DNA from 4 places in the Nonomuraea monospora genome. Region 1 is predicted to be linked to each of the others. Evidence: riboswitches for the same ligand, from Rfam matches in the RefSeq annotation. Region 1 holds a riboswitch; each other region holds the start of a gene.

Region 1 (7,573 bases):
GCCAGCTCGCGCGGGCTGAAGGGCTTGACCACGTAGTCGTCGGCGCCGGTCTCCAGGCCGACCACGCGGTCGATCTCCTCGCCGAGCGCGGTCAGCATGATCACCGGGACCGGCCAGCGTTCCCTGAGCTTCCTGCACACCTGGAGCCCGTCGATCTTGGGCAGCATCAGGTCGAGCACCATGAGGTCGGGTGGCCTGGCCAGCGCCCTGCGCAGCGCCTCCGCGCCGTCGCCGACGCACTCGACCTCGTGCCCGTCACGCTCCAGATAGCGCGCCACGACCTCGGACACGGTCGGATCGTCGTCGACCACCAGGATGCGCGTGTTCACGATTTCACGGTACGGCCGCGGTGCCCGGAAGTGCGGCGTACGTCATCGCTTCGTAAGGCTCGCGGATCATGTCCCGAGGACGTACGGTGGCTCTCATGGGTAGAGTCGTGATGCTCGTCATAGGGACCTTGCTGGGTCTCTTCGTGCTGTTCAACTTCCTGCTGCCGATGCTGGCAGGCTTGATCAAGCTCGCCTTGATCGTCGGCGTCATCGCGGTCCTCGTCTTCGTGGCGGTCGCCGTGGTGGGCAAGTCCTCGCGGTCGCACTGACCTTGACGCAGTTCCTGTTCGATCCGTGGCTGGTGGGGATCACCATGGTGGCGATCCTGCTGCTGGCCACGTGGGCGGCCACGCTGCTGCCCACCCTCAGCGGAGAGCCGGCGAGCTTCCCGCTGTCCTACGCGCGCCGCACGGCCTTCCAGCGGCAGCGCGACCCCGACGCGGCAGGCCGGTCGCGTCCACGAGCGCCTTAGGCGTGCCCCGCTTTCACGTCAAGCGGGGCTCTCTCGGCTGAGAAGGCATGAGCGAGCCCGGACATCCCCCTCAGAGGAACAGGGCTCATGATCGATTCTCTTGTCACGTTCGTCATCAGCATGTCCGGCGGCAGCGCCGCGCTCGGGATCGTGCTGTTCACGCTGGCCGTGCGGCTCCTGCTGCTGCCGCTCAACGTCCGCCAGGCCCGTACCATGAAGATCCGCGAGAAGCTCGCGCCGAAGCTGCGTGAGCTGCAGAAACGCCACGCGCGCAACCCGGAGCGGCTGTCGCGGGAGCTGAGCGCGCTGTACGCCAAGGAAGGCACCTCGCCGTTCGCCGGCTTCCTGCCGATGCTGGTTCAACTGCCGTTCATGTGGCTGATGTACAACGTTGCCACGCACCAGACCGCGCTCGTCGGTCACCAGCTTTTCGGAGCACCCCTGGGGCAGCAGGTCGCCGGGGTGATCGCCAATTACGGTCTGGTCAGCGGACCGGTTTTGGTCTTTGTATTGGTCATCGCGCTGGTCGCAGCGGTGGCCTGGCTCTCCGCCCGTCAGATGAAGATCGCCGAAGAGCAGCCCGAGCTGATGAAGAAGATCATGCGGCTGCTGCCGTACGGCTCCGTGGTGGCCGCGCTCGTGCTGCCGCTGGCCGCCGGGCTCTACCTGCTCGTCTCGACGGCATGGGCCGTCACGGAGCGGGCGGCGCTCAACAGGCGGCTCCAGGTCGCCTAGCTAGCTGACCTCACGCAGGGCCGCCACCTGCCCGTTCACCGACTGGCTGGGAGCGGGCAGGATGGCCCAGACGGTGGTCGTGTCACCGTCGTGCCGGACCCCCCAGCTCTCCGCCACGTACTCCACGATGCCCAGCCCCCGGCCCCCGAGTGAGGACAGGGTCGGGCGGCCCGCCCGCGGCTCGGTGGCCGCACCCCCGTCGCTCACCGCCACTTCGATGTGATCGTCGCTTCGCAGCCAGGCCACTCTCACCATGCCCGACGGCAGCGGATGCGCGTGCCGCAGCGCGTTGCTCAGCAACTCGCTCACCACCAGCACGGCATCGTCGATCGCGGCGGCAAAGACCCCGCAGTCCTGCAGGTCAGTGCTCAGACGCTGGCGGGCGACGGCAACGCTGGACGGCGCGTACGGCAGCAGCACCACGCTTGACACACCCACCTCCCCGTTACCCGTGCCCCCCGCGGGAACACTCCCCGGTACGACCGAAATGCCCCGTTACTCGATCCCAGAAACCGCATCTCGATCACAGCTTGTACACATTGGACGATAGATCAGCTCAACCGTGACCACCTCGTTACCGCATCGGTGTGTCGGATCGGATAGGGGAAGCACACCTGAGTACAAGTCGCATTCTGGTGCCTCCTCCTGGCCTCGGATGCGCGCTGACATCTCCCCCCTGTGCCCTGGCGAGACTGCGGACGATGTAGAGCCCGAGCCCCACTCCACCAAACCGTCTCCGGTCGCCGCTGTCCACCTGGACGAACCGCTCAAAGATCCGCTCCCGGTCAGGCGGGGCGATACCGACTCCCTCATCATCGACCACGACGACCACGTTGTCCTCTTCCGGCCAGGCCCCCACGGTGATGAGCCCGCCCCTCGGCGAGTACTTGAACGCGTTCTCCAGAAGCTGGCCGAGAATGATGTCGGTGGCCAGGGGGTCGCCCAGCACGTACGGCAGCCCGTCAGGCAGCTCCACCTCCACCCGGTGCTTGTCCGACAGATCGGGCAGCCCCAGAGTGGCCCCGTGGATCCGCCCTGCGAGGTCGAACTCCTCGATCCGCACCTTCAGCTCGTCGGCCCCCGCCCTGGCGCCCAGCAGCAGGTGGTCCATCAGCTCGCCCAGCGACCTGGCCCGCTCGGCGATCGTGTGCACGGCCGAGCGGCGCTCGGGGTCGCCCATCTTGTCCCAGCGCGAGTCGAGTGTGCTGGCGAACCCGCGCACGATCGTGATCGGCGTGCGCAGCTCGTGGCTGGTGGTGGCCAGGAACAGGTCCTTGGCCTCCTCCAGCTCCTTGGCCGCGGTCACGTCGCGGAAGTCCACGACGACCTCGCCGGTCTCCTCGATCTGCGCGCTGACCACGTCCAGCCACCGCCCGTTGTCGAGCTGGAAGGTGCCCTTCTCCCCGGCCACCGGCACGGGGAACGGCGGCGGGCCGCCGATGACGGTCTCGCCGTGCAACGCGGTCAGCTCGGCCGCCGCCGGGTTCCAGCGCACGACGCGGCCGCTCTGGTCGAGCACGGCGATGCCGTCGGCGCTGGCGTCGAACACGGCGCGCTCGTGCGCCCGCTGCCGCACCGCCTCCTGGTAGGCCACCGCGTTGCCGACCGCGATGCCCGCGTGCCCGGCCAGCAGCTCCAGCAGCTCCAGCTCCAGGTGTCCCGGCGTGCTGTTGGCGAACAGCGCGTAGAGCGCGCCGTACGGCCGACCGCCCACGGCCGCCAGCCCCAGCGCGATCGTGTGCAGCCCGCCCAGCCGCGCCCACACCAGGTCGTCGAGCCCGTTCGACTCCAGCATCACGGTCTTGCCCGTGCGTAAAAGTTTGTCCACCAGGCTCGTGCGCAGCTCGGTGGTGGTGCCCCTGATCGAGGCGGGCAACTGGTACGTGCTGACCAGCCGCAGCCGCTCGCCTTCGATGAGCACGAACCCGCCCGCGTCCGCCCCGGTCAGCTCGGTCAGGCTGGCCGAGATCCGGTCGAGCACGGCCGACAGCTCCAGCTCGGAGTTGATGTCGCCGACCACGTCGGTGAGCCGGCGGACGAGCCTGGCCCGGCGCGCCACCCGCTCCCTGGCCACGTGGTCGGCCAGCGCCGGGTGGTAGACGCACACGTAGCCCGCCACAGCGCTGCCCAGGCGCAACGCGCTGATGTCCACCCGCAGGTCGAGCAGGGTGCCGTTGCTGTGCAGCCGTCTGGTGCGCAGCGAGACCGGCTCGCCGGTGCGCACCCGCTCCAGCGCGGCGGTGTGCTCGGTCGTCAGCTCGTCGGGCACGATGGGCGGCCTGCGACCGACCACCTCCTCCGCGCTCCAGCCGAACACCCGCTCCGCCGCGGCGTTCCAGACCAGCACGGTCTGGTCCCTGTCGAGCGCCACGACGGCGTTGGGCGAGCTGGCGAGCGCCGCGCGAGCGATCTCATCGTCACTACCGGCCCATTCGTCCCCCACCACTCCATAGTGCACGCGGTGCGGTGGGTGCGTCGGGAGATCCGTCCGATACGCTGCCGTCACGGTGATTCCCGGCGGTGGAGGGTGCGAGGCATGTCGAGCAACGATCTCGATGCCCTGTTGCGGGTGACCTCCAGCACCTATCGGGGCGAGACGCCGCCCGACATCGCCTTCGGCACCTACGACGGCGCCGTGGGCAGGCTGGTGCTGGCCGTGACGGGCAAGGGCGTCGCCGCCTGCAGCTTCGAGGCGGAGAACGACGTGTACGAGCTGGTCAGCAGGCACGTGGGCACGTTCATCGGGCCCGATGCCAGGCGGCTCGACCCGGTGCGCAGAGAGCTGGACGCGTACTTCTCCGGGCGGCTGCGCACCTTCACCGTGCCGGTCGACCTGCGGCTGGCCACCCCGTTCGCGCGGTCCGTGCTGCAGAAGACCATCGCCGTGCCCTACGGCACCACCACGACGCTGGAGCACATCGGCGAGAGCATCGGCCGGCCGCGCGCGCTGCGGGCGATCGGCAACGCGCTGGCCTCCAACCCCGTCTGCGTGATCGTGCCCTGCCACCGGGTGGTGCGCGAGGACGGCGCGCTCGGCGACTACGCGGGCGGCCAGTCCGCCAAGCAGCACCTGCTCAACGTCGAACGGAAGGCCTCCGCAGCACCAGGCCGATGAGCAGGGTGACCACCGCGGCCACCAGGGCGCCGCCCAGCGCCCCGTTCATCCACACCTGCCGGGTGAAGCCGATGGCGCCGCGCGCGTCCGCCCAGAGCTCGTCCCAGGCCGCGATGGTCGGCGTCGAGGTCGTCAGCCAGTAGGCCGCGAAGCCGAGCGCCCACGGCACCAGCATCGGCCAGCGCGAGGGCGCGTGCTCGGCGGTGTTCCAGCGGCGGGCGCCGCCCAGCAGGAAGTAGTCCACGGCCAGCACGGCGAACATCGGCACGAACACCGCCCCGATCACGCCCAGGAACGCGCCGTACGAGGTCACGTCCACGAGCAGGGCGATCACGACGGTGAGCACCCCGATGACGACGGAGAAGACGCGCCGGTCCACGCGCGGCATCAGGTTCTGCAGCGAGACCGTGGTGGAGTAGACGTTGGCGAAGGACTGGTCGGTCTCGCGCAGCACCAGGATCGCGAAGAACAGCGCGCCCAGCGGCACCGCGACGAACGTGCCGAAGACGGCGTCCGCGTCGCCCGCGATGGCCACCGCGTAGACGCCCAGCCCCAGGCAGGCCACCTGGGCCAGCGTGTAGCCGCCGACCACGCCGGTGAAGGCGGCGCCGGTGGAGCGGGAGTGCCGGGCGAAGTCGGCGGCCATCGGCACCCACGACACCGACAGGGCGATCACGTAGTCGACCGCGGCGGGGAAGGCGATCCACGTGCCGCCCTCCTGCGCGGGCGCCTCACGCAGGAAGAACCAGGCGAACCAGACCATGGCGATGATCACGCCGATGGTGACGTACCTGCGCAGCACGCGGATCGAGCCGAGCGGCCAGATCGACAGCGCGGTGGTCAGCACCCCCGCCACGATCACCCACACCGCGTACGGCACCGCGGGGAAGATCGCGCCCGCGCCCGTGGCGATCACCCACAGCTCGAAGGCGCCCCAGCCGAGCATCTGCACGATGTTCAGCAGGGTCGGCGCGTAGGAGATGCGCGCCCCGAACAGCCCGCGCAGCAGCACCATCGACGGCTGCCCCGTCTGCGTGCCCGGAATGGCCGACAGGCCCACCATGGCGGTGCCGATCAGGCTGCCGACCACGGTCGCCACCAGTGCCGCCGCGAGGCTGAGCGGGGCGTCGCCGAGCGGGTTGACCAGGAACATCGCCCCGGAGAAGCCGAGGAGGCTGACGCCGAGGTTCGCCCAGAGCGCGCCCTGGTCGAGCACGCCCAGCGTCCTCGGCGGCCGGCCTTCGAGTGTCAGCGGAACTTCGTCGGCGACATGCGTCATCGCACACTCCCTACGCCGGCATTACCCGGACAGGTTCAGGCGGTCGGCAGCGGCTGTGTTGCTGCCCTCTCAGCCCGGCACCCCGAGCTCCCGCGACGATCTGTAGTTTGTGCCCTCATCATGCCCCAATGACGACAGAACCGCCATAGTGGGTAGGTTCCAGCGCCCGCCGGCTCGGCTTCAGGCGACGTACGGCGGCTGCCCCGTCTCGCTCACCATCGGCTTGCGCGCCGACTCCCACGCCTGCATGCCGCCGCCCACGTTGACCGCGTCACGCCCGAGCTGGTTGAGCCAGGCCGCCACGTTCATGGACCGGCCGCCCACCCGGCACACCACGTAGACCGTGCGGTCGGCGGGCACCTCCTCGACCCGGCCCTGGATCTGCGTCATGGGGATGTGCACGGCCTCCGGGGCGTGGCCGGCCAGCCATTCGTCCTGCTCGCGGACGTCGAGCAGGTAGGCGTCGGAGGGGACGGCGGTGGCCTCGATCTCAGGAACGGTCATGGCTCCATCATCTCGCGCCGCGCGTCGTAGGCGGCACGCGCCGCGATGATCTCCTCCTGGTGCGACTCGGTCCACGTCACCAGCGACTTGATGGTCTCGTGCAGCGTGCGGCCGAGCGGCGTCAGCGCGTAGTCCACGCGCGGCGGCACCACCGGATGGACCTTCCGGCTGACCAGGCCGTCGCGTTCGAGCTGGCGCAGGGTGACGCTGAGCATGCGCTGGCTGATGCCGTCGATCTCGCGGCGGAGCTGGGTGAAGCGCAGGCTCTGGCAGTCGAGCAGGGCGATCACCAGCAGCGACCACTTGTCGGCGATGCGGTCCAGGATCTGCCGGACCTCGCAGTCCTCGCGCACGTCCCACTGGCGCACGTCGTAGTCGTCGTCCACGGTGCCTTCGCAATAACTGAGTGATCTCAAAGTGCCGTCTTCCACAGGATTTCATGCTGTCGCATGATGTGGGCGGTTACAAGAGATAACCGACCTGCCTATTCGTAACCGGGGGTTTGTTGTGCCTGTCACCGCCCGCACCTGGGGCGTACTGATCGTGCTGTGCGGCGCCATCTTCCTGGAGGGCATCGACGTGGCCATGCTGAACGTCGCCCTGCCGTCCATCCGGGCAGACCTGGGGCTGTCCACCGGCATGCTGAGCGGGGTGGTGAGCGCGTACGTGCTCGGCTACGGCGGCTTCATGCTGCTCGGCGGCCGGGCGGCCGACCTGCTGGGACGGCGGCGGATGTTCCTGCTCTGGCTGGTGGTGTTCCTGCTCTTCTCCGGCCTCGGCGGCTTCGCGACCGAGGGGTGGGTGCTGCTGGTGGCCAGGTTCGTCACCGGGGTGGCCGCCGCGTTCATGACGCCCGCCGGCCTGTCACTGATCACCACCAACTTCCCTGAAGGCCCGCAGCGCAACCGGGCCCTGCTGGTCTACGCGGGCACGGCCGCGGGCGGTTTCGCGCTCGGGCTGGTGATCGGCGGGCTGCTGACCGCGATCGGCTGGCGCTGGGTGTTCTTCGCCCCGGTGGCGCTGGCGCTGGTGATCCTGCTGGCCGCCGTCGTCCTGATCAGGGACCAGGAGGCGCCGCCCGCGGCGGGCGGCTTCGACGTGGCGGGCGCCGTCAGCGTCACCGGCGCGATGATCCTGCT
Region 2 (7,573 bases), on a different contig from region 1:
GTCGGCCAGCTCCAGCGTGGTGGCGGAGGCGTGCTCCGACGGTTTGATCACCACGCAGTTGCCGGTGGCCAGCGCGGGGGCGAGCTTGTTGGCCAGGAGCTGCATCGGGGAGTTCCAGGCCGTAACGAGCGCCGCCACGCCCACGGGCTCGCGCAGCGTGTAGTCCAGGGTGTCCGGGTTGTCCAGCGGGATCGTGCGGCCGTACAGCTTGTCCGCGTACCCGGCGAAGAACCGGTAGTTGCGCGCGGCGAACCTGGCCTGCCCGGCGGTCTCCTTCAGCAGCTTGCCGTTGTCGGTGCTCTCCAGGCGGCCCAGCTCGTCGGCGCGCTCCTCGATCAGGTCGGCCAGCCGGTGCATCAGCCGCGCCCGCGCCACGCCCGGCGTCGCCGCCCAGGTGCTCTCGAACGCCTCCGCCGCCGCACTGACCGCCGCGGTCACGTCGGCGGCCGTGGCGTCGGGCACCGTGGCGAACTCCGCCCCCGTGTACGGGCTGACCGCCGCGAGCCTGCGGTCGCCGGTGGCGTCCACCCGCTCGCCGCCGATCAGCATGCGATATCTCATCCGGCCGTCTCCCTCGTCTTGCCGTCGATCTCGTCCAGCGCCCTGAGCAGGTGCCCGGCGAACTCCGCCGGGTTCTCGGCCATCGGGAAGTGGCCGAGCCCCGGCATGGTCCTGAAGACCGCGCCCGGGATGCGCCCGGCCGTCCGCCGGGACATCTCCGGCGTGCACGAGTAGTCGTACTCGCCGGTCAGCATCACCACCGGGCAGCGGGCCGTGTCGATGCGGCCGACCCGGTCGCGGGCGTCCCAGTCGCCGCTGTAGAACAGGATGTCCCCGGCGAACGTGCCGAAGCCGCCCTGGGAGTAGCCCCACCACACCTCGCGCCGGTGCTCCGGCGGGCTCTGCGGGGCCATCAGCCCCTCCACCCATTCCGGCACGAACAGCGTCTGGTTCACCCTCGGGTCGCGGGCCCAGCCGACCTGCCTGCCCGGCACGTGGTCGGCGGCCTCGCAGGCCACGACGCCGCCGAGCCTGTCAGGGTGGCGCAGGGCCAGCTCCAGGCAGATCTCGCCGCCCATCGAGCAGCCGACCACGATCGGGTCGTCGAGGTTCAGTGCCTCGATCACGGCCATGATCGTGGCCACGTAGCGGTCGGTGTCCAGCGCGTACGCGCCGGGGTGCTCGCTCGGCGGGCCGCCGGAGCGTCCGTGCCAGGGCAGGTCGAAGGCGACCAGGTGGCAGCGCTCCGTCAGGCGGTCGTCGTTCATGAGGTGGTGGAACTGGCGGGCGTCGGCGCCCGCGGTGTGCAGGAGGAGCACGTCGCGGCCGGTGCCCGCGTGCTCGTAGAACAGCCGCACGGGCTCCTGGCCCACCTCGGCCCACAGGTAACGCCCCTCGATGCGATCCACCCGCGCCGCCGCCGAAGCTGCGGGCGGCGCGGTCGGCGCGGGCGGCGCGGGTGGTGGGCCCGCGATGACCGCGCGGCCGATCTCCAGCACCCGCCGCACCAGGTGGGCGTGCTGGGCGAAGCACACCTCGTCGCCGGTGACGGCGGTGCCGGGGACGCGCATGAGCATCCCGAAGAGGTGGTGGTGCGGCGGCCGGGGCTCGGCCGAGAAGAACTCCCGCCACGCCTCGGGGTCGGCGGCCACCTCGAAGTCGGTCCGCCGGGCGGCGCCGACCGGCCTTCCGTCGTGGAAGCCGAACGTCACCGCCTCGTCCCCGGCCCTGATGCCGAAACCGACCTCGCCGCGGCAGCCCAGTGCCGCCAGCGCGGTGTCGGCCGCGCAGGCCGCGTGCCAGTCGTCGGCCCGCTCCGCCAGCCTCACGGTCACCTCCTCAAGTGCGATGTATACCGTTGAATACGGAGATATCCACTCTTCGGGGTTCGTGTCAACCACAGCGGCCAACCATTGACAATATCGGGATACCGTTGCATACACTCGCTCCTCACACGCTCCGGCACCCCACCGTGCGGCCGGGTGCAAGGCAGAGAGGCAGCGCCTGTGACCCCCCAGAACCAGCAACCGATCAGGCAGGTCGTGCTCGCCAGCTTCATCGGCACCACCATCGAGTGGTACGACTTCTTCATCTACGGCACGGCCGCCGCACTGATCTTCAACCAACTCTTCTTCCCGACGTTCTCCGACGTCGCCGGCACGCTCGCCGCCTTCGCGGTCTTCGGCGCCGGCTTCGTGGTCCGCCCGCTGGGCGGGATCGTCTTCGGCCACTTCGGCGACCGGCTCGGCCGCAAGTCGATGCTGGTCCTGAGCCTGTTCATCATGGGCGCGGCCACGTTCCTGATCGGCCTGCTGCCCACCTACGACTCACTCGGCGTGCTCGCGCCCGTCCTGCTGGTCGTGCTGCGGCTGCTGCAGGGCTTCGCGGTCGGCGGCGAGTGGGGCGGGGCCGTGCTGATGGCGGTCGAGCACTCGCCCGAGAACCGGCGCGGCTACCACGGGAGCTGGCCGCAGTCCGGCGCGCCCGCCGGGCTGGTGCTCGCCTCGGCCGCGTTCGCGCTGGTCTCGCTGCTGCCCAAGGACGACTTCCTGAGCTGGGGCTGGCGGGTGCCGTTCCTGTGCAGCGTGGCGCTGCTGCTGGTCGGCCTGGTGATCCGGCTGCGGCTGGCGGAGACGCCCGACTTCGAGAAGGTCAAGCAGTCGGGCGGGCCGGCGCGGCTGCCGGTCGTCGAGGCCATCCGCCGCCACCCGAAGAACCTGCTGCTGGCCTTCGGCGCCTGCATCGCGCCCTTCCTGCAGTTCTACCTGTTCGGCACGTACATCCTCACCTACGCCACCACCGAGCTGAAGATGGAGCGCGGCACGGTGCTGCTCATCGTCTCCATCGCCGCCGCCCTGGAGGTGATCACGATCCCGGCGTTCGCGGCGCTGTCGGACCGGATCGGCCGCCGCAAGGTGTTCCTGGGCGGCACCATCGCCTTCATCCTGTACGCCTACCCGTTCTTCCTGCTCATCGACACGGGCTCGCCGCTCGTGCTGGGCCTGGCCACGATCCTCGGCCTGTCGGTCATCCACCCCGCCATGTACGGGCCGCTCGCCGCCCTGTTCGCCGACATGTTCAGCGCCCGCGTCCGCTACAGCGGCGCCTCGCTCGGCTACCAGATCGGCGGCATGCTCGGCGGCGGCTTCGCGCCGGTGATCCTGACCTCGCTGCAGGCGGCGGCGGGCAGCGCCATCGCCGGCATCCCGCCCTACATGATCGCGGCCGGGCTGATCACCATCGTCGCCACCTATCTGGCCACCCGCGCCGCCACCACCCGGGAGGCCCACGCCGTCGAGGTCTGAGCGCCTGTTATTGTGGCCGATGACGCGGGGTGCCCGGAGGGCCGGGCTGAGATCACACCCGTCGAACCTGATCTAGTTCGGACTAGCGAAGGGACGTCACGGCCGTGAGCGCTGTTCCCAAAGTCCTGTCCATCGCGGGCACCGATCCCAGCGGCGGCGCCGGGATCCAGGCTGACCTGAAGACCTTCTCGGCGCTCGGCGCGTACGGCATGACCGTCGTCACCGCGCTGGTCGCGCAGACCACCACCGGCGTCACCGGCATCCACGAGGTGCCGGCCGCGTTCGTGGCCGAGCAGCTCGACACCCTGCTGACCGACGTGCCCGCCGACGCCGTGAAGATCGGCATGCTCGGCAACGCGGCGCTGATCAAGGCGGTGGCGGCGGCGCTCGACACCTACCGGCCCGCCTACGTCGTGCTCGACCCGGTCATGGTGGCCAAGAGCGGCGACCGGCTGCTGCCCGCCGACGCGGTGGCGGCGCTGCGCGAGACGCTGCTGCCCCGCGTCGACCTGATCACCCCCAACCTGCCGGAGGCGGCCGACCTGCTCGGCGAGGAGCCGGCCGGGAGCCTGGCCGCGATGCACGGGCAGGCGGCGCGGCTGCGGGCGCTGGGCGCGCGGCAGGTGCTGCTCAAGGGCGGCCACCTCGACGGCGACACCTGCGTGGACGTGCTGGCGACGCCGGAGGGCACGATCGAGCTGGCCGCGCCCCGCGTGAACACGAAGAACACGCACGGCACGGGCTGCACGCTGTCGTCGGCCATCGCGGCGCTGCGCCCCCGGCACGACGACTGGGCGGGCGCGGTGCGGGCGGCCAAGACCTACCTGACCGAGGCGCTGCGCGCGGCCGACAGCCTGCACGTCGGCTCGGGCCACGGCCCCGTCCACCACTTCCACGCGATCTGGTAGGGGCGGCATGTTCTGCGACGACGTCTGGCAGCGCACGGCCGAGCTGATGCGCGCCATCCACGAGCACCCCTTCATCACCGCACTCGGCGACGGCACCCTCGACCGCGACCGGTTCGGGTTCTACATGGTGCAGGACGCCCGCTACCTGGAGGCGTTCGCCAAGGTGCTGGCCACCGCCTCGGTGCGGGCCGCCGCCCCGGACGACGCGGCGTTCTGGGCGCGGAGCGCGCACACGGCGCTGGCGGCCGAGCGCCTGCTGCACGCCGGGTACATCGAGGAGCTCGACGCCTCGGGGCCGACCTCGCCGACCTGCCTGGCGTACGCGTCGTATCTGCAGGCCACCGCGCTGAGCGCGCCCTACCCGGAGATCGTGGCGGCGGTGCTGCCGTGCTTCTGGATCTACCAGGACGTCGGCGCCGCCCTGCTGAAGCGGGCCGGCGACACCGGCGGCCACCCGTACGGCAAGTGGATCTCCACCTACGCCGACCCCGGCTTCGCGGCCTCCGTCGAGCAGGCCAAGGCCATCGCCGACCGGCTCGCCGCCGCCGCGGGGCCGGACACCCGCGAGGCGATGGCGCGGGCGTACTGCCGGGCGGCGGCGTACGAGTGGATGTTCTGGGACAGCGCGTGGCGGCGCGAGACCTGGCCGACGGAGCGGTGGCTAACCGCTCGATGAGGACGCCTTCGCCATCGCCTCCTTCTCCTCCTTGGTGGCGATGAGCCCGGCCGGGGCGTAGATCTTGGACTCCTCGAACGGCGCCTCCGTGCTCGGCAGCGGCTCCCGCACCCTGATCGCCTTGAACCAGACGCGGGCGGCGTCGAGGATCACCACGATGATCAGGACCGCGAACAGCGCCGCCAGGATGCCGTCCACGGTGGAGTTGACCACGATCTGCTGCATCGCGCCGGTCGACTTGGCGGGAGGGAGGATCCGCCCCTGGTCGAGCGCGGCCTGGTAGCGGTCGCGCTGGGCGAAGAAGCCGAGCGTCGGGTCGGGCGAGAACACCTTCTGGTAGCTGGCGGTCAGCGTGACAGCCGCGTCCCAGGCCAGCGGCACGCCCGTCACCCAGGCCCATTTGAGCCGCCCGCTCTTGATCAGCAGGGTCGTGGCCACGGTGAGCGCCACGGCGGCCAGGAGCTGATTGGCGATGCCGAACAGCGGGAAGAGCTGGTTGATGCCGCCGAGCGGGTCGTTGACGCCCTGGTAGAGGAAGTATCCCCAGGCGGCCACGACCACGGCGCTGGTCACCACCAGCCCTGGCCACCAGCTCACCCGCGAGATCGGCTTCCACAGGTTGCCCAGCGTGTCCTGGAGCATGAACCGGCCCACCCGCGTGCCGGCGTCCACGGTGGTGAGGATGAACAGCGCCTCGAACATGATCGCGAAGTGGTACCAGAACGCCTGCAGCCCCGCGCCGCCGAGGAAGCCGGAGAAGATCTGCGAGATGCCCACGGCCAGCGTGGGCGCGCCGCCCGTCCTGGCGATCAGCGTCTCCTCCTGCACGGCCGCCGCGGCGGCCTGCAGATCCTGCGGCGTGATGACGAAGCCCATGTTGGTGACCGCCTCGGCGGCGGTCTGGACGGTCGGGCCGAGCACCCCCGCCGGGGAGTTCATCGCGAAGTAGAGCCCGGGGGTCAGCACGCAGGCCGCGGTGATCGCCATGACCGCCACGAACGACTCCATCAGCATGGAGCCGTAGCCGATCATGCGGACCTGGGTCTCCTTCTGGATCATCTTGGGCGTCGTGCCGGACGAGATCAGCGAGTGGAACCCGGACAGCGCCCCGCAGGCGATGATGATGAACACGAACGGGAACAGCGACCCGGCGAAGACCGGCCCCTTGCCGGTGAAGGCGAACTCGGTGAAGGCCGTGGTCTGCAGCGGCGGCGCGGTGATCGCGATGCCGATGGCGATCAGCACGATGGTGCCGATCTTCATGAACGTCGACAGGTAGTCGCGCGGCGCGAGCAGCATCCACACGGGCAGCACGGCCGCGACGAACCCGTACGCGATCAGCCACAGCGCCAGCGCCGACGGGCTCAGCGTGAAGAACGGCGCCCAGCTCGACTCCTGCACCCAGCCGCCCGCCACGATCGACAGGATCAGCAGCGCGACCCCGATGACCGTGACCTCGACGACCCGGCCGGGCCGCAGCACCCGCAGGTAGAAGCCCATGAACAGGGCGATCGGGATCGTCATCGCGATGGAGAAGACGCCCCACGGCGACTGCGCCAGCGCGTTCACCACGACCAGCGCCAGCACGGCCAGCAGGATGATCATAATGGCGAAGACCGCGATGAGCGCCGCCGCCCCGCCGACCGGGCCGATCTCCTCGCGGGCCATCTGCCCGAGGCTCCTGCCGTTGCGGCGCATGGAGAAGAACAGGATCACCATGTCCTGCACCGCGCCGGCGAAGATCACGCCGGCGATGATCCAGATGGTGCCCGGCAGGTAGCCCATCTGGGCCGCCAGCACAGGCCCGACCAGCGGCCCCGCCCCGGCGATCGCGGCGAAGTGGTGGCCGAACAGAATTCGGCGGTCGGTCGGCTGGTAGTCGATGCCGTTGTCGAGCCGCTCCGCCGGGGTGGCTCTGCGGTCGTCGGCACGCAGCACCTTGCGCACGATGAAGCGGGCATAGAACCGGTAGGCGATGGCGTACGAGCCGAGCGCGGCGCACAGCAGCCACACCGCGTTGACGTTCTCGCCCCTGGACAGGGCGAGCACCGCCCACCCCACGGCGCCGACGAGCGCCACCGCCGTCCAGATGATGATGGAACGCAGCTTCACCGGTTACCTCCTGTGAAGAGGGCCATATAGAGGGCGCCCCAGGCAGCAGCGCAGACCGGCGTCCGGCGGCAGATCGGAGGTGAAGCGCCGCCAGCGCCACAGCGGGCGGCAGTCGATCGTCACGGGGAGGCCGGTGAGGTGCAGCCAGGCGATGGGATGGGCGTACACCGGCTCGGACTGGCTCAGCGGGCGGGCCCGCCTGGGCAGCCTGGCTCGGCTCAACGCCCTGACCGAGAACTCCCCCGCGTCCGCGCAGCAGAGGCCGGTGACGTGCCAGTCGAAGAAGACCACTTCTCCGTCGCGGAGGGCTTCACGGGCCGCGGGAGTGAGCGTGATACGGGACATCCGGGGCTCCTGAAGATCAGGCAGCTCAGAATTAACGTGACCCTTACCCAGGGTGATCGCCGCTGAAACGGCGGAAGCGTCCCCCGATATCCCCGGAAGGCGCTTCCTCTCGTCTAGGGCAGTAGGCGGCTCTCCCAGGCCCAGGCGACGATCTCGACCCGGTTGCGGATCCCCAGCTTGGTCATCACGGCCGACACGTGGCCCTTCACCGTGCTCAGCGAGATGCG
Region 3 (7,573 bases), on a different contig from region 1:
CCAGTTCGTCTCCAGGGCCTCCCTGGCCAGCCGGGCCGTCAGCACGGCCTCGCCCGCGGTGAAGCAGCCCGCCGTGTTGGGCAGCACCTTGATGTCGCGCTCGCGCAGCACGTCCAGGACGGAGCCGCGCGCCGCGGGGTCGAGCCGGCGCATCGCCACCGTGGTCAGCTCGGTGCCCGAGGCCGCCAGCGCCTGGTCCAGCACCTCCAGCGAGGGCGCGCCGCCCGTTCCCATGATGAGCCGGGAGGAGAACTTCTCCCCGGCGATGATCAGATCATCCACCTTGCACCGCCGTCAGAACCTCCATGCGGTCACGGTCGCGCAGCGCCGTCGTCTCCCAGGCGCCGCGCGTGACCACCTCGTCGTTCACGGCCACGGCCACTCCGGTGGTGGCCGAGGTCAGGGTATGCACGGCCTGAGCCACGGTCATGCCGTCCGCCACCTCGTGGGCAGCCCCGTTGATCACAACAATCATGAAAATCTCCCCGGCGCGCACAGCGCCGCCAGCTCGCTCTCCTCGCCCAGCAACATCGCGGTCGTCAGCGGGGCGAGCAGCACGCCGCCCCGGTGATGCCCCGTCGCGTACACCAGGCCCGGCGTCCCGCTCGGGCCGATCAGCGGCAGGTTGTCCGGCGTTCCAGGCCGCAGCCCCGCCACCACGTCGGCGACCTCCAGCTCGGTGACGCCCGGCACCAGCTCCCTGGCGTCCCGCAGCAGCTCGTAGAGCCCGCCCGCCGTCACCTTGGTGTCGAAGCCCATCTCCTCCTGCGTGGCCCCGACCACCAGCTCGCCGTCGCCCCGGGGGACCAGGTAGACGGACGAGCCGTGCACCGTGCCGCGTACGCACCGGCTGAGCAGCGGCTGCGGCGAGCGCAACCGCATGATCTGGCCCTTGACCGGCCGCACCGGCACCTCGGCCAGCTCCGAGCTCCACGCCCCTGCCGCCAGCACGACCCGCTCGCCGCGCACCTCGCCGCCCGTGCCGTTTTCTGACTCGGGTGGCGCCAGGCGTACCCCTGAGACGCGGTCGCCGTCCCGCAGCAGCTCGGACGCGCGCGCCCGCACCACGGGGACGCCCCGCCGCTCCAGCGCGGACAGCAGGGCCGCCGTCACGCGCCTGGGGTCCACCCACGCGTCGCCCGGGGCCAGGAGGCCGCCGCGCACGGAGGGGGCGAGCATGGGCTCCAGGCGGCGGCACTCGCGGCCGGTGAGCCGCTCGACCGGCAGGCCCAGCTCCTCCATGTACGCGGCCAGCTCGCCGAGCGCCTCCAGGTCGTCGGCTCCGAACGCGACGTCCAGCGTCCCGTCCGCCCGCAGATCCAGCCCCCGCACATCAGCGAACCCCGGCCCGGCCCCCGAGACGCCCGGCCTCGCGCCCGAGCCCGGCGCGGGCCCTGATCCCGGCGCGGGCCTTGAGCCCGGCGCGACGCCCGAGCCTGGCCCGACACCCGAGCCTGGTCCCGTGTCCGAGCCTGGCCTCGCGTCCGAGAGTGGCGGCGCGTCCGAGCCTGGCGCTGCGTCCTGGACGGGCGTGGCGTCCGGGGTCAGGCCCGCGTCGGCGGCCAGTTCGGCGGCGAAGGCGGGCCAGCGGCGCAGCGACGCCACCCCCAGCCGCAGCAGCGGCGCCTCCGTGAAGGTCACCTCGCTGACCGGGGCCAGCATCCCCGCCGCCGCGTAGGACGCCCCTCTGCCGGGGGCCGGATCCACCACGGTGACGGCCCGCCCTGAGCGGGCCATCCGCCAGGCCACCGACAGCCCGACGACCCCGCCACCGACGATCACATCCACATGCGCTCCCTTCGCCGGCATGATCCGGATCAGGTGTCTTGCGGTCGAAGGCCCGTAAAGCCTTCCTCTCAGCCCGGTAACGGCCGGACTCCCGCGCGTCTTACGTCAACCAGCCTACGGCCTCGGTGCGGCGTCCACGCACGCCCCCCGTTATGGTCATGAACGTGAACCATGTCGTGGTGGTGGGAGCGGGCCTGGCCGGAGTGCGTACGGTGGAGGCCCTGCGCGGGCGCGGCTTCACCGGCCGGATCACCCTGATCGGGCAGGAGCGCCATCGGCCCTATGACCGCCCGCCGCTGTCCAAGGCGGTGCTGAAGGGCGAGAGCGACACCAGCTACGTCGACACCGACCTCGACGCGCTGGGCGTGGAGTTCTGGCCGGGCGTCACCGCCAAGTCGCTGCGCGCGGGCGTCGTGGAGACCACCGAGGGCGAGGTCGCCTACGACGGCCTGGTCATCGCGACCGGCGCCGACCCGATCCGGCTGCCGGGCGACGGCCCGCAGCACGTCCTGCGCACCCTCGACGACGCGCACGAGCTGCGCGCGATGCTCGTCCCCGGCGCCCGGGTCGCGATCATCGGGGCCGGCTGGATCGGCGCGGAGGTCGCCACCGCGGCCCGCCGCGCGGGCTGCGTCGTGACGGTCGTCGAGAGCGCCGCCACCCCGCTCGCCACGGCACTCGGCACCGAGCTGGGCGGGCGCACCCTGCCCTGGTACGACGGCATCGACGTGCGGTTCGGCACCATGGTCGACTCCGTGGACGAGGGCGGCGTGCAGCTCGTGGGCGGCGAGTTCGTCGAGGCCCACGTGGTCGTCACCGGCATCGGCGTGCGCCCGGCGATCGAGTGGCTCGCCGACGCCGACATCGACCTGCACAACGGCGTGGTCACCGACGAGCACCTGCGCACGTCCCTGCCGGGCGTCGTCGCGGTCGGCGACTGCGCCGCCTGGTGGTCGCGCCGCTGGCGGACCAGGCTGCGCGTGGAGCACTGGGACACCGCGCTGAACGCCCCCGAGGTCGCCGCCGCGACGCTGCTGGGGGAGGAGGCGGTCTACGATCCGGTGCCGTACTTCTGGTCGGAGCAGTTCGGGCACATGCTGCAGTACGCGGGCCATCACCCGGCGGGCGATCGGCTCGTCCATCGGGGCGAACCCGAGGGAAAGTGGTCGGCCGTGTGGCTCACCGCGGACGACACTCTCGCCGCGGTGCTGGCCGTGGACCGGCCGCGCGATCTCGTCCAGGGGCGCCGTATCATCGAAGCCGGTTCACGCCTCGATGCGGAACGCCTGGTAGATCCACAAGTACCCCTACGAGATTGTGTTGTTTGAGCAAGCACGGCATGTGGTAGTTGTGGTTTCGTGACGCTTTCTGTTGCACAGATCGACCGGGAGACCGACCAACTCGTTGAAGAGTGGCTCACTCTCCCCGAAGTGGCCTCGCGCCTTGATCTTCCGATCGGGCGGGCCAAGCAACTCCTCCGGGACCACAAGCTCCTCGGCGTACGCCGGGGCAGCGGCGGGCCGCAGGTGCCCGCGGTGTTCCTCGATGGAAAGGACGTGATGAAGGGCCTGCCCGGCACACTGACCGTGTTGCAGGACGCCGGCTACGACGACGTCGAGTCGCTGCGCTGGCTCTTCACCCCAGACGAGTCCCTGCCAGGGTCGCCCATAGAGGCGATCAAGGCCGGCCGTCACACAGAGGTCAAGCGGCGTGCCCAAGCCCTCGCTTTCTGAGGCCCGCCTCTATCTCTGCACAGACGGCCGCCGCGACCGCGGCGATCTGGCAGAGTTCCTCGACTCGGTGCTGGCCTCAGGCGTGGACATCATCCAACTGCGGGAGAAGGGCCTGGAGGCACGCGAAGAACTCGCGCTCCTCGAAGTCTTCCGCGACGCCTGCGACCGGCACGGCAAGCTGCTGGCCGTCAACGACCGGGCGGACATCGCCTACGCCGCCCGGCCCGACGTGCTCCACCTGGGGCAGGACGACCTTCCTGTGACGGTCGCGCGAGAGATACTCGGCGACGACATCGTCATCGGACGGTCCACCCACTCCGCCGCCGAGGCTTCCGCCGCGGCAGTGGAGGAGGGCGTCGACTACTTCTGCTGTGGCCCCACCTGGCCCACCCCCACCAAGCCGGGCCGCCCGGCTCCGGGGCCGCCGCTGCTGCGGCACGCGGCGTCGCTGGAGACCTCGCGGCCGTGGTTCGGGATCGGCGGCATCGACCTCGGGAATCTGGACGAGGTGATGTCGTACGGGGTGCGGCGCGTGGTGGTGGTACGGGCGATCACCGACGCCGACGACCCTGGGGCGGCGGCTGCGGAGTTCGCCAAACGACTGTCAGGCGGCTGAGCGACCGGGGCGCCCGCTCTCGCCACGGGCGCCTCCGTCAACGCTGATCAGGTCTTGCGGGACGTGGCCGCGATGGCGAGCTCCGTCAGCGCGCTGCGGGACTCGGGCGTGACCGGCGCCGCGTCGAGCGCCTCCAGCGCCTGCCCCAGATACTCGCCGATCAGGTCCTCACACTCCCGCAGGGCCCCCGTCCCGTCGATGATCTCCCGCAACGTGGCGACCCCCTTCTCGTCCAGCCCCGGATCCCCCAGCAGCAGCCGCACGGTCTCGGCGTCCGAGGCGGAGGCGGCGGCCAGGGTGCGGGCGACGAGCATGGTGCGCTTGCCCTCCCGCAGGTCGTCGCCCGCGGGCTTGCCGGTCTGCGCCGGGTCGCCGAAGACGCCGAGGATGTCGTCGCGGAGCTGGAAGGCGATCCCGACGCGCCGCCCGTACCCGGTGCACAGCTCGTCCATCCACGGCGCCAGCTCGCGGGCGGCGAGGGCGAGGCCGAGCCTGAGCGGCTGCTCGACCGAGTACTTGCCGCTCTTGAACAGCGCCACGCGCAGCGCCGACTCGAAGGTGTTCTCGCCGTTGGCCTGCTCCAGCAGGTCGAGGTACTGGCCGCACATCAGCTCGCTGCGCATGTGGTCGTGGAAGGGCTGGGCCACGTCCAGGGACTCGCGGGGCAGGCCGCTGGCCCGCCACATCTCGCCCGCCCAGATGAGCAGCAGGTTGCCGAGCAGGATCGCGGCGCCTTCGCCGAACTGCTCGGCGGAGCCGTACCAGCCGGACTTCTCGTGCATCGCCTGGAAGCGGCGGTGCGCGGACGGCATGCCCCTGCGCAGGTCGCTCTTGTCCATCACGTCGTCGTGCACCAGCGCGCTGGCCTGGAGCAGCTCCAGTGAGGCGGAGGCGGTGAAGATGCCGGGGTCGTCGGCGCCGCCGGCGCCGCGCCAGCCCCAGTAGCAGAACGCCGGGCGCAGCCGCTTGCCGCCGGACAGCAGCTCGTCGGCGGCCGTGCGCAGCGGCGCGAACTCCGGTTCGCCCGTCGAGGGCAGCTTCCGCTCGACGAACTCCGAAAGTGCGCGTTCCACCTGCGCGCGCAGGGTCTCCATGCCGGCGGCGTCAGTGGTCATGCCCCTGAGACTAGTGGCCCAGCGGACAGGTCAGGATCTCCAGGTGGTTCCTCTGACCCGCAGGTTCGGCAGATGTGACGGTAACCTTGGTCCATGGCGCTTGGTCGATCCTCCATCCGGCCCGATCGTGTTCCCACCGTCCGCGAGATGCTCGCCTCCGGTGGCCGGTCGTTCTCGTTCGAGTTCTTCCCCCCGAAGACCGACGAGGGCGCGCGGCAGCTCTGGCGGGCGATCAGAGAGCTGGAGTCGCTGCGGCCGACCTTCGTGTCGGTGACGTACGGCGCCGGCGGCTCCACCCGCGACCGCACGGTCGACATCGTCGAGCGGATCGCCCACGACACCACGCTCACGCCTGTGGCGCACTTCACCGCGGTCAACCACTCGATCCGGGAGCTGCGTCACCTCGTGGGGCGCTTCGCCGACGCCGGGGTGCGCAACATCCTGGCCGTGCGCGGCGACCCGCCCGGCGACCCGATGGGCGACTGGGTCCAGCACCCGGAGGGCGTGCTCTACGCCGAGGAGCTGGTGCGGCTGATCCGGCAGGCGGGCGACTTCTGCGTCGGCGTGGCCGCGTTCCCCTACAAGCATCCGCGTTCGCCGTCCATCGAGTCCGACACCGACTTCTTCGTGCGCAAGTGCCGGGCCGGGGCCGACTACGCGATCACCCAGATGTTCTTCCAGGCCGACGACTACCTGCGGCTGCGCGACCGGGTGGCGGCCCAGGGCTGTGACACGCCGATCATCCCGTGCATCATGCCAGTCACCCAGATGAGCACGATCGCCAGGTCCGAGCAGCTTTCGGGGGCGCCGTTCCCGCCCGACGTGGCGGCCAGGTTCGAGGCGGTCAAGGACGATCCGGCGGCGGTGCGGCGGCTGGGCATCGAGCACGGCGCCGAGCTGTGCCAGCGGCTGCTCGACGAGGGCGCGCCCGGCATCCACTTCATCACGTTCAACCGGTCGAGCGCGTCGCGTGAGGTCTTCCAGCGGCTGGATCGGGTGACCGCCTCCGCGTGAGGCCGGAGCCCCCGCGTGCGGTTGCCCGTCACCCGTCCGCAGGGGGACCGGGCGGGTGACGGGCAGGGGGTAAAGGGTCGGTCACCTTCCGTCATCGATCGTGCCCTGCGTCATGGCCTGGCAAACCCGCTGGTCACGGCCTTTACTTGGGCTAGGTGAGCGGCATCGGCCGGCCGGCGATCGCGTACTCCTCGGAGCCGCCCGGGAAGACGAACCTGGTCAGCAGGTCGGAGAAGCCCATGCTGGCGTACAGGTGGCGGGCGGGCGTGGGCTGGTCGTGGGTCGACAGGACGGCGGAGCGTTCCCGGCGACCGGCGCACAGTGTCCTGATCATGGCGCGGCCGACGCCCTTGTTCTGGTAGTCGGGGTGCACGTGGATCTCGGCCAGCTCGAACGCGTGCCCCATCCAGGCGTGGGCGGCCTCCTCGCCCAGCCGGTCCTCCAGGCCCCTGAGGACGACGTCGTGCCACCACTGGCCGGGCGCGCCACGGAAGCCGTACGCGAAGCCGACGACGCGGGGTTCCGGAGCGGGCATATCTGGGGATGAATCACGCAATTCCGCGAAATAGCACTGAAAATGGGGATATGTCGCGTGATTTCGCATGATGGTCTTGCGGCCGGTGATCTGCTCCTCCGGCGGATTCATCGCTGCCGTGTAAATGTCGATCACCGTCTCCAGCCGCTCGGTGAACCCGGCCGGCCCGGCCCCGCGAAACTCGATCACCCGTCGCACACTACTCGACGTCCACCGGCGAACCCCCGGTCATCCGCACGAGCTCGTCGAACGTCGTCGGGAACACGGTGTGCGGATGCCCGCCCGCGGCCCACACCACCTCGTGCTTGCTCAGCCAGTTGTCCACCAGGGTCCGCACGGGCGCGGGGTGCCCGACCGGGGCCACGCCGCCGATGGGCTGCCCGGTGGCTTCCCTGACGAACTCCGGCGTCGCCCGGCGTACCCGCTCGACCCCCGCCGTACGGGCGATCAGCTCGACGTCCACGCGGTGCGCCCCACTGGTCAGCACCAGCAGCGGCGAGCCGTCGGCGTCGAAGATCAGGCTGTTGGCGATCGCGCCCACCTCGCAGCCGAGCTGCGCGGCGGCGGTCGCGGCCGTCGGCGCCTTCTCGGGCAGGACCACGATCTCGCCGGTGGCTCCCAGCGAGCGCAGGGCGCTCTCCACGACGACGGCGTTAGCAGGCAACTTCTCAGACATGGGGACACTCTAAACAGGTTGACGCCTCTATTACCCATTCCTGGTAAGTGGTGTAGGGTCCCCTGATCCGTTCTTTAGGAGAGGTGGTACGGGTGC
Region 4 (7,573 bases), on a different contig from region 1:
ACGTCGTGCAGTACGCCAGACCCGCCGAGATCCTCACCAACCCGGCCAGCGACTACGTCGAGCAGTTCCTCGGCGGCGGCTCCTCGATGCGGCTGCTGCGCCTGACCCAGGTGGGCGACATCGAGCTGGACCAGGTGCCGTACGCGACAGAGGACATGGACGCGCGCGACCTGCTGCGCGAGGTCGAGGCCGACGGCCGCGGGTACGCGCTGATCCTCGACGGCATGCGCCGCCCGCTGACGTGGGTCGCCCAGACCGACCTGGAGGGCCGCCACGGCCCCGTCGGCACGGCCGGCGACCCGATCACCGGCTCGATCGGCCACCGCATGACCTTGCAGGACGCCCTGGAGACGCTGCTCAACGCCGACACCGACTTCCTGCCGGTGCTGGGCAGGCGCCGGGCGTACGCGGGGGCGCTGTCGCTGGCCACGGTGCAGAACGCGATCCAGGCCATCAAGGCCCGCGAGCGGGAGCGCCGCCTGCGCAGGGGCGAGCTCTCGTGACGGTCGAGAGCGCGGCGGCCAAGGAGGCGACCATCCCCGAGCCGGGGATCGGCCGGTCGTGGCACGTGATCCTGCCGCCGCTGTGCTACCTGGCCGTCGCGGTGGCGATGGTCGTCTACACGCAGGTCGTGCCGCTCGACAGCATCGAGCAGGGCTCGCTGAACCTGCCGTTCCTGCTCAGGCGCACGTGGGAGCACATCCAGCTGGTGTTCTTCTCGACCGTGCTGGTGCTGCTGGTGGCGCTGCCGCTGGGCGTGCTGCTCACCCGGCGGGCGCTGCGCCGCGCCACGCCGATCGTGTTGTCGCTGGTGAACCTGGGGCAGGCCACCCCGGCGGTGGGCATGGTGGTGCTGCTGGCGGTGCTGTTCAGCATCGGGTTCTGGACGGCGGTGGTCGCGTTGTTCGCCTACAGCCTGCTGCCCACGCTGCGCAACACGATGGTCGGCATCGAGCAGGTGGACCCGCGGCTGGTGGACGCGGGCCGGGGCATCGGCATGTCGGCGGCGGGGGTGCTGTTCAAGGTGGAGCTGCCGATGGCGGTGCCGGTGATCCTGTCGGGGGTGCGCACCACGCTGGTGCTGAACGTGGGCACGGCGGGCATCGCGGCGTTCATCGGCGCGGGTGGGCTCGGCGACCTGATCACCACGGGGGTGAGCACACAGCGGAACCTGGTCCTGATCACGGGGTGCGTGCTGATCGCGGTGCTGGCGCTGCTCATCGACTGGCTGGGCGGGCTCGCGCAGCGTTACCTCTCGCCGAAGGGGCTGTCGTGAGAATCCCCACGCAGCGTTACCTCTCGCCGAAGGAGCTGTCGTGAGGACGCTCGCGGCGACGCTGCTCGTCGCGGTCGCCATCGCGGTCGCGGCGTGCGGGCTGCGGCCCGCGTCGTCGTTCGTGCCGCCGGTCGAGCCGGGCAGCATCCGCCCGGTGCCGGGCCTCGACGGCGCGCCGATCCGGGTGACGTCGAAGGAGTTCACGGAGCAGCTCGTCCTCGGCAAGATCGCGGTGCTGGCCCTCACCGCCGCCGGCGCGGACGTGACCGACCAGACCAACGTGCAGGGCAGCGTGAACGCCCGCGCCTCGCTGACCAGGGGCGACGCCGACCTGATGTGGGAGTACACCGGCACGGCCTGGATCACCTACCTGGGCCAGACCGACCCGATCCCGGACGCGCAGGGGCAGTACGTGGCCGTCCGCGACCTGGACCTGCGCAGGAACGGCATCGTCTGGCTGCCGCCCGCCCCGCTGAACAACAGCTACTCGCTCGCCGTCACCCGCGCCACGGCCGAGAGGTACGGCCTGACGAAGATCTCCGACGTGACGAGGATCCCGGTGGCGCAGCGCACGTTCTGCGTCGACCACGAGACCTTCGGCAGGGACGACGGCTTCCTCGGCATGCTGCGGGGCTACGGCCTGACCTACGGCGAGGATGTCCCGAGGGGGAACGTCCGCAGGGTGGCGGTCGGCATCCTGTACAGCGCGATCTCCAGCGGCCAGTGCGCGCTGGCCCTGACCAGCACGACCGACGGCCGGATCAGGGCGCTCGGCCTGGTCCTGCTGGACGACGACAGGCACTTCTTCCCGCAGTACAACGCGGCGGTGACGATGCGCCGCCCGGTCGCCGACGCGCACCCGGAGATCGCCCGCATCTTCGCGCCGATCAGCGCCAAGCTGACCAACCAGGTGATGCAGGACCTCAACGCCCAGGTGGACGTGGACGGCGACGTGCCCGTGCTGGTGGCCCGCGACTGGCTCAGGTCACACGGTTTCGTGCGGTAGCTGGCGTTAGCCATACCCGAACAGGGGCAGGCCGCTGGACATGGCGCAGACACCACCACCCCAGAACCAGCCCTACCCCGGCCGTACCGGCGAGATGGCGCCGGAGCCGCGCGACGAGATGCGCGACTACGTCGGCCGCGACCTGCTCAGCGGCAAGAAGGCGCTGATCACGGGCGGTGATTCCGGCATCGGGCGGGCGGTCGCGGTGGCGTTCGCCAAGGAGGGCGCGGACGTCGCGATCGCGTACCTCACGGAGCACGAGGACGCCGCGCACACCCGCAAGCTGGTCGAGGAGACCGGCCGGCGCTGCGTGCTGCTGCCCGGCGACCTGGCCGACCGCGCCCACTGCTCCGCCGTCGTCGAGCAGACGGTGTCCGAGCTGGGCGGGCTGGACGTGCTGGTGAACAACGTGGCCTACCAGGCGCCGGTGAGCGGCCTTGAGGAGCTGGACGACGAGCAGTGGGAGCACACGTTCGCCGTCAACATCCACAGCTACTACCGCGTCACGAAGGCCGCGCTCCCGCATCTGCGCGAGGGCGCGGCCATCGTGAACACCTCGTCGATCAACGGCCTGCGCGGCAACAAGTCGCTCATCGACTACGCCGCCACCAAGGGCGCGATCAACGCCTTCACCTACTCCATGGCGCAGAACCTGGTGGAGCGCGGTATCAGGGTCAACGCCGTCGCCCCAGGGCCGGTGTGGACGCCGCTGATCCCGGCCACCATGCCGCAGGAGAAGGTGGAGAGCTTCGGCAAGCAGGTGCCGATGGGGCGGGCGGCCGATCCGGACGAGATCGCCCCTTCGTACGTGTTCTTCGCCTCGAACCGGCTGTCGTCGTACTACACGGGCGAGGTCCTGGCCCCGATCGGCGGCGAGACGCTGCCGGGTTAGGCCCGGCCCGAGTCCTTGATGGACACGATCGAGGCGGTCTGGAACTTCTTGTGCCCCTTGCCGCCGCCGCCGACGGTGGCCGTGTACGTCTTGTAGGTCCAGCTCAGGCTGTACTTGATGGTGATCTTGTGCTTGGTCCTGCAGCGGTTGTGCCAGTACACGGTCACCGAGGTGTTCCCGTCACCCCAGGACCAGGCGAAGCACCCGGCCACCCCCCGGTGCACGTCCGCGGAGGCCGGGGTGGCGGCGAGCCCTGCGACGACGACGGACGCCGCGGCGACGGCCGCCACACGAGTGCTGATCGACACGAGAGATCCTCTCTTCCTGTGGTCGTGGGAGACCCGGCGCCCCTGCCGCGCCGGGCTCACTGTCACGTTGCCACCGCAAGAGCGGGAAACCACGTCATCTATGTCCAGACCTGCGGCTTTGGACATTGGACAATGCGTCACTCCACGTAGAGCGTGCCCCCGAGCCGCCGGAACTCGGCCGCCTTCTCCGCGTACCCGGCGTCCCTGATCTCGTGGCTGATCCGCATCGAGCAGAACTTCGGGCCGCACATCGAGCAGAAGTGCGCGGTCTTGGCGGGCGCGGCCGGCAGCGTCTCGTCGTGGAACGTGCGGGCCGTCCCGGGGTCCAGCGACAGGTCGAACTGGTCCTCCCAGCGGAACTCGAAGCGCGCGTCGGACAGCGCGTCGTCCCACGCCTGCGCCTGCGGATGGCCCTTGGCCAGGTCGGCGGCGTGCGCGGCGATCTTGTACGTGATCACGCCGGTCTTGACGTCGTCCCTGTCGGGCAGGCCGAGGTGCTCCTTGGGGGTGACGTAGCAGAGCATCGCCGTGCCGAACCAGCCGATCATGGCGGCCCCGATGCCCGAGGTGATGTGATCGTAGCCGGGCGCGATGTCCGTCACGAGCGGGCCGAGCGTGTAGAAGGGGGCGTCGTCGCAGAGCTCGCGCTGCAGGTCGACGTTCTCCTTGATCTTGTGCATCGGGACGTGTCCCGGCCCTTCGATCATCACCTGGACGTCGTGCTGCCTGGCGATCCCCGTCAGCTCGCCCAGCGTGCGCAGCTCGGCGAACTGGGCCTCGTCGTTGGCGTCCGCGATCGAGCCGGGGCGCAGGCCGTCGCCGAGCGAGTACGACACGTCGTAGCGGGCCAGGATCTCGCACATCTCGGCGAAGTTCTCGTACAGGAAGCTCTCGCGGTGGTGCGCCAGGCACCAGGCGGCCATGATCGAGCCGCCGCGCGAGACGATCCCCGTCTTGCGCCCCGCGGTGAGCGGCACGTGCGCCAGCCGCACTCCCGCGTGCACCGTCACGTAGTCGACGCCCTGCTCGCACTGCTCGATCAGCGTGTCGCGGTAGACCTCCCACGACAGCAGCTCCGGCCGGCCCTTGACCTTCTCCAGCGCCTGGTAGATGGGCACGGTGCCGACCGGGACCGGCGAGTTGCGCAGGATCCACTCGCGGGTCTCGTGGATGTCGGCGCCGGTGGACAGGTCCATGATCGTGTCGGCGCCCCAGCGGGTCGCCCAGGTCATCTTCTCGACCTCCTCCTCGATGGAGGAGGTGACGGCGGAGTTGCCGAGGTTGGCGTTGATCTTCACCAGGAACGCGCGGCCGATGATCATCGGCTCGGTCTCGGGGTGGTTGACGTTCGCGGGGATGATGGCCCGGCCCGCCGCGACCTCCTGACGTACGAACTCGGGGGTGACGCCCTCGCGCACCGCCACGAACTCCATCTCCCTGGTCACCAGCCCGCGCCGGGCGCACCCGACCTGCGTGACCGGGTGCCCCTGCTCCGCGCGCTCGCGGATCCACCGCTCGCGCCGGTGCGGCAGCCCGCGCCGCAGGTCAGGCGCGTAGGCGGGGTCGGTGTACGGGCCCGAAGTGTCGTACAGCGTCACCGACGAGCCGTTGGACAGGTGCACCTGACGCATCGGCACCCGCAGCTCACCGCTGTAAACCTTGGAAAAACGCGCGCTCGACATCGCGCAAACTCCCTTCGCCGGCATTATCCGGAGCAGGTTCTGGCGGTCGGCGGCTGTCAGCCGTCCTCTCAGCCCGGTCTCCACCGGGCTCCCGCGTTGGTCGGCGGTGATCGTACCCACGCGCCGCCCCGCCCGAAACCCGCGCGGGGAGGTTTGGCGATCGCCGTGAGCGGTACGGTCCCCATCAGGGGAAACATGAAGAGATTCGCCGCTGTCGCAGGACTACTTGTCGTGCTGGCCGCGTCCGGCGCCACCGCCGCCGCCGGGGACGGCATGAGTCAGCACGAAGTCAGCCAGGAACAGTACGACACTCTGATCGCCCAGTGCCGCTACGCCGACACGGGGAAGGCGAAGTGCCGCGCGGCCGTCAAGCGCATGTACCGCATCGGCCGGATCGACCCGGCGCTCGACTGCCGCACGTACTCCGGCGTCACCGTCTGCGGCACGCTGCGGCTCAGCAAGTCCGAGCGCAGGTGTGCCCGCGACTCCGAGGCGCAGGGGGTGCCGTTCCGCCGCGCCGAGGTCGAGTGTTACGCGCTGTCATGATCGTCGTAGGGGTGGATGGCTCCCGTACCGGGCTGGAGGCCGCCGGCTGGGCCGCCGCCGAGGCCGAGCTGCGGCAGGAGCCGCTGACCGTGGCGCACGCCGTGCCGAAGTGGGTGTGCGAGGGCGCCGTCCGCTACGCCGAGGTGGCCCAGTGGATGCGCGACGGCGCCGAGACCGTGCTCAACGCCGCCTGCGAACGCGCGCGACACGTGTGGCCAAAGGTGTCGCTGGAAGGCGTGCTGCTCCCCGGCGACCCGCGCTCCGCGCTGGTCAAGGCCTCTGAGGGGGCCGAGCTGCTGGTCGTCGGCAGCCGCGGCATCGGCGGGGTGCGGGGCCTGCTGGTCGGCTCCGTCGCGTACGGGGTCGCGGCGCACGCGCGTACGGACGTCGTCCTCATCCACGAGCCGCCCGCCTCCCCGCGCGGCGAGGTCGTGGCAGGGACGGACGGCTCGCCCGGCGCCGCCGACGCGCTCGAGTTCGCCTTCACCGAGGCCGAGCTGCGCGGCGCCAGGCTGCGTGCCGTGCGGGCCTGGGCCTGGCCGCACGCCGGCGGCTTCGAGCCCGCCTCCCGCGAGAGCGAGCAGGACACCCTGCGCACCCTGAAGGAGTCGCTCAACGGGCACCGGGAGCGGCACCCCACCGTGCACGTCGTGGCCGAGGTCGTGCACGGGCACCCCGTCGAGGTGCTCAAGGAGGCCGCCCGGCGCGCCGACCTGCTCGTCGTGGGCTCGCGCGGCCACGGACAGCTCGCGGGCATGCTCATCGGCTCGATCAGCCAGGCCCTCCTGCACCACGCCCCCTGCCCGCTGGCGGTGGTCCGCGGCGGCTGAAACTTACATCCGTCCTCCCAGGTCAGAGCCTCGCCATGATCGTCACGCTTTCCCGCTCCGAGCGGCCGCTCCTACGATCTGCGCAGGCCTACGACGGGAGAGCACACGATGCGCAGCAAGACCGGCTCCGTGCTGGCCGCGCTGGTGGCGCTGGCCGCGGCGGTGTTATTCGCCACCACGGCCACGGCCAGCGCCGCCCCGATCAGGATCATGCCCCTCGGCGACTCGATCACCGGATCCCCCGGCTGCTGGCGGGCCCTGCTGTGGAACCGCCTCCAGAGCGCCGGCCAGACCAACATCGACTTCGTCGGCACCCTCCCGCCGCAGGGCTGCGGGGTCGCCCACGACGGCGACAACGAAGGACACGGCGGCTACCTCGCCACCAACATCGCCAACCAGAACCTGCTGCCCGGCTGGCTCTCCGCCACCCAGCCCGACATCGTGATCATGCACCTCGGCACCAACGACGTGTGGAGCAACATCGCGCCGGCGACGATCCTCAGCGCGTTCACCACGCTGGTCAACCAGATGCGGGCCAGCAAGCCGACCATGAAGATCCTCGTCGCCAAGATCATTCCGATGAATCCGTCGAGCTGTGCCGAATGTGCTCAGCGCACCGTGAACTTCAACAACGCCATCCCCGCCTGGGCCGCCGCCACCTCCACCGCGCAGTCGCCCGTCACCGTCGTGGACCAGTGGACCGGCTTCAGCACCAGCACCGACACCTATGACGGCGTGCACCCGAACGCCGCCGGCGACCAGAAGATGTCCGACAAGTGGTACCCAGCGGTCGTCGATGCGCTGGCCGGTGGTGGCACTGCTACGCCGACCGTCACCTCTACCGTCACGCCGCCTCCTGGGGGGTGCACGGCTACGTACAAGATGACTGGGCAGTGGCAGGGAGGGTTCCAGGGGGAGGTCACCGTTCAGAACACCGGGAGTGTGTCTCGGTCGGCTTGGGTGGTGGGTTGGACTTTCGCCAACGGGCAGCAGGTTACGCAGCTTTGGGGTGGCACGCTCAGTGCCAGCGGGG

Evidence for each region. A riboswitch is a leader RNA that binds a small molecule or an ion and turns the genes downstream of it on or off. The one in region 1 is predicted to bind thiamine pyrophosphate.
Region 2: another riboswitch for thiamine pyrophosphate. It lies ahead of thiD (bifunctional hydroxymethylpyrimidine kinase/phosphomethylpyrimidine kinase); the one in region 1 lies ahead of ABD331_RS19745 (purine-cytosine permease family protein).
Region 3: another riboswitch for thiamine pyrophosphate. It lies ahead of ABD331_RS13335 (FAD-dependent oxidoreductase); the one in region 1 lies ahead of ABD331_RS19745 (purine-cytosine permease family protein).
Region 4: another riboswitch for thiamine pyrophosphate. It lies ahead of thiC (phosphomethylpyrimidine synthase ThiC); the one in region 1 lies ahead of ABD331_RS19745 (purine-cytosine permease family protein).

The regions. Positions count from the first base shown of each region.
Region 1 covers NZ_BAAAQX010000009.1:116,647-124,219, reverse strand. The annotation lists gene ABD331_RS19780 (response regulator transcription factor) at 1-329, opposite strand, end outside; gene ABD331_RS19775 (hypothetical protein) at 425-598, shown strand; gene ABD331_RS19770 (DUF6412 domain-containing protein) at 601-801, shown strand; gene ABD331_RS19765 (YidC/Oxa1 family membrane protein insertase) at 889-1,536, shown strand; gene ABD331_RS19760 (ATP-binding protein) at 1,537-1,968, opposite strand; gene ABD331_RS19755 (ATP-binding protein) at 2,111-3,979, opposite strand; gene ABD331_RS19750 (methylated-DNA--[protein]-cysteine S-methyltransferase) at 4,073-4,651, shown strand; gene ABD331_RS19745 (purine-cytosine permease family protein) at 4,611-5,930, opposite strand; TPP riboswitch at 5,921-6,034, opposite strand; gene ABD331_RS19740 (rhodanese-like domain-containing protein) at 6,111-6,434, opposite strand; gene ABD331_RS19735 (winged helix-turn-helix transcriptional regulator) at 6,431-6,820, opposite strand; gene ABD331_RS19730 (MFS transporter) at 6,942-7,573, shown strand, end outside.
Region 2 covers NZ_BAAAQX010000048.1:77,146-84,718, forward strand. The annotation lists gene ABD331_RS53065 (aldehyde dehydrogenase family protein) at 1-561, opposite strand, end outside; gene ABD331_RS53070 (alpha/beta fold hydrolase) at 558-1,829, opposite strand; gene ABD331_RS53075 (MFS transporter) at 2,007-3,305, shown strand; TPP riboswitch at 3,321-3,416, shown strand; gene thiD (bifunctional hydroxymethylpyrimidine kinase/phosphomethylpyrimidine kinase) at 3,410-4,213, shown strand; gene tenA (thiaminase II) at 4,221-4,889, shown strand; gene ABD331_RS53090 (carbon starvation CstA family protein) at 4,875-7,001, opposite strand; gene ABD331_RS53095 (hypothetical protein) at 7,005-7,346, opposite strand; gene ABD331_RS53100 (response regulator) at 7,460-7,573, opposite strand, start outside.
Region 3 covers NZ_BAAAQX010000005.1:442,306-449,878, reverse strand. The annotation lists gene ABD331_RS13345 (thiazole synthase) at 1-282, opposite strand, end outside; gene thiS (sulfur carrier protein ThiS) at 275-475, opposite strand; gene ABD331_RS13335 (FAD-dependent oxidoreductase) at 472-1,809, opposite strand; TPP riboswitch at 1,778-1,893, opposite strand; gene ABD331_RS13330 (NAD(P)/FAD-dependent oxidoreductase) at 1,947-3,116, shown strand; gene ABD331_RS13325 (Rv2175c family DNA-binding protein) at 3,147-3,521, shown strand; gene thiE (thiamine phosphate synthase) at 3,499-4,137, shown strand; gene ABD331_RS13315 (polyprenyl synthetase family protein) at 4,185-5,252, opposite strand; gene metF (methylenetetrahydrofolate reductase [NAD(P)H]) at 5,346-6,266, shown strand; gene ABD331_RS13305 (GNAT family N-acetyltransferase) at 6,418-6,990, opposite strand; gene ABD331_RS13300 (YbaK/EbsC family protein) at 7,001-7,477, opposite strand; gene ABD331_RS13295 (L,D-transpeptidase family protein) at 7,570-7,573, shown strand, end outside.
Region 4 covers NZ_BAAAQX010000003.1:6,123-13,695, reverse strand. The annotation lists gene ABD331_RS06585 (betaine/proline/choline family ABC transporter ATP-binding protein) at 1-503, shown strand, start outside; gene ABD331_RS06580 (ABC transporter permease) at 500-1,276, shown strand; gene ABD331_RS06575 (glycine betaine ABC transporter substrate-binding protein) at 1,317-2,282, shown strand; gene ABD331_RS06570 (SDR family oxidoreductase) at 2,323-3,174, shown strand; gene ABD331_RS06565 (hypothetical protein) at 3,171-3,482, opposite strand; gene thiC (phosphomethylpyrimidine synthase ThiC) at 3,620-5,164, opposite strand; TPP riboswitch at 5,157-5,269, opposite strand; gene ABD331_RS06555 (hypothetical protein) at 5,360-5,710, shown strand; gene ABD331_RS06550 (universal stress protein) at 5,722-6,540, shown strand; gene ABD331_RS06545 (cellulose binding domain-containing protein) at 6,649-7,573, shown strand, end outside.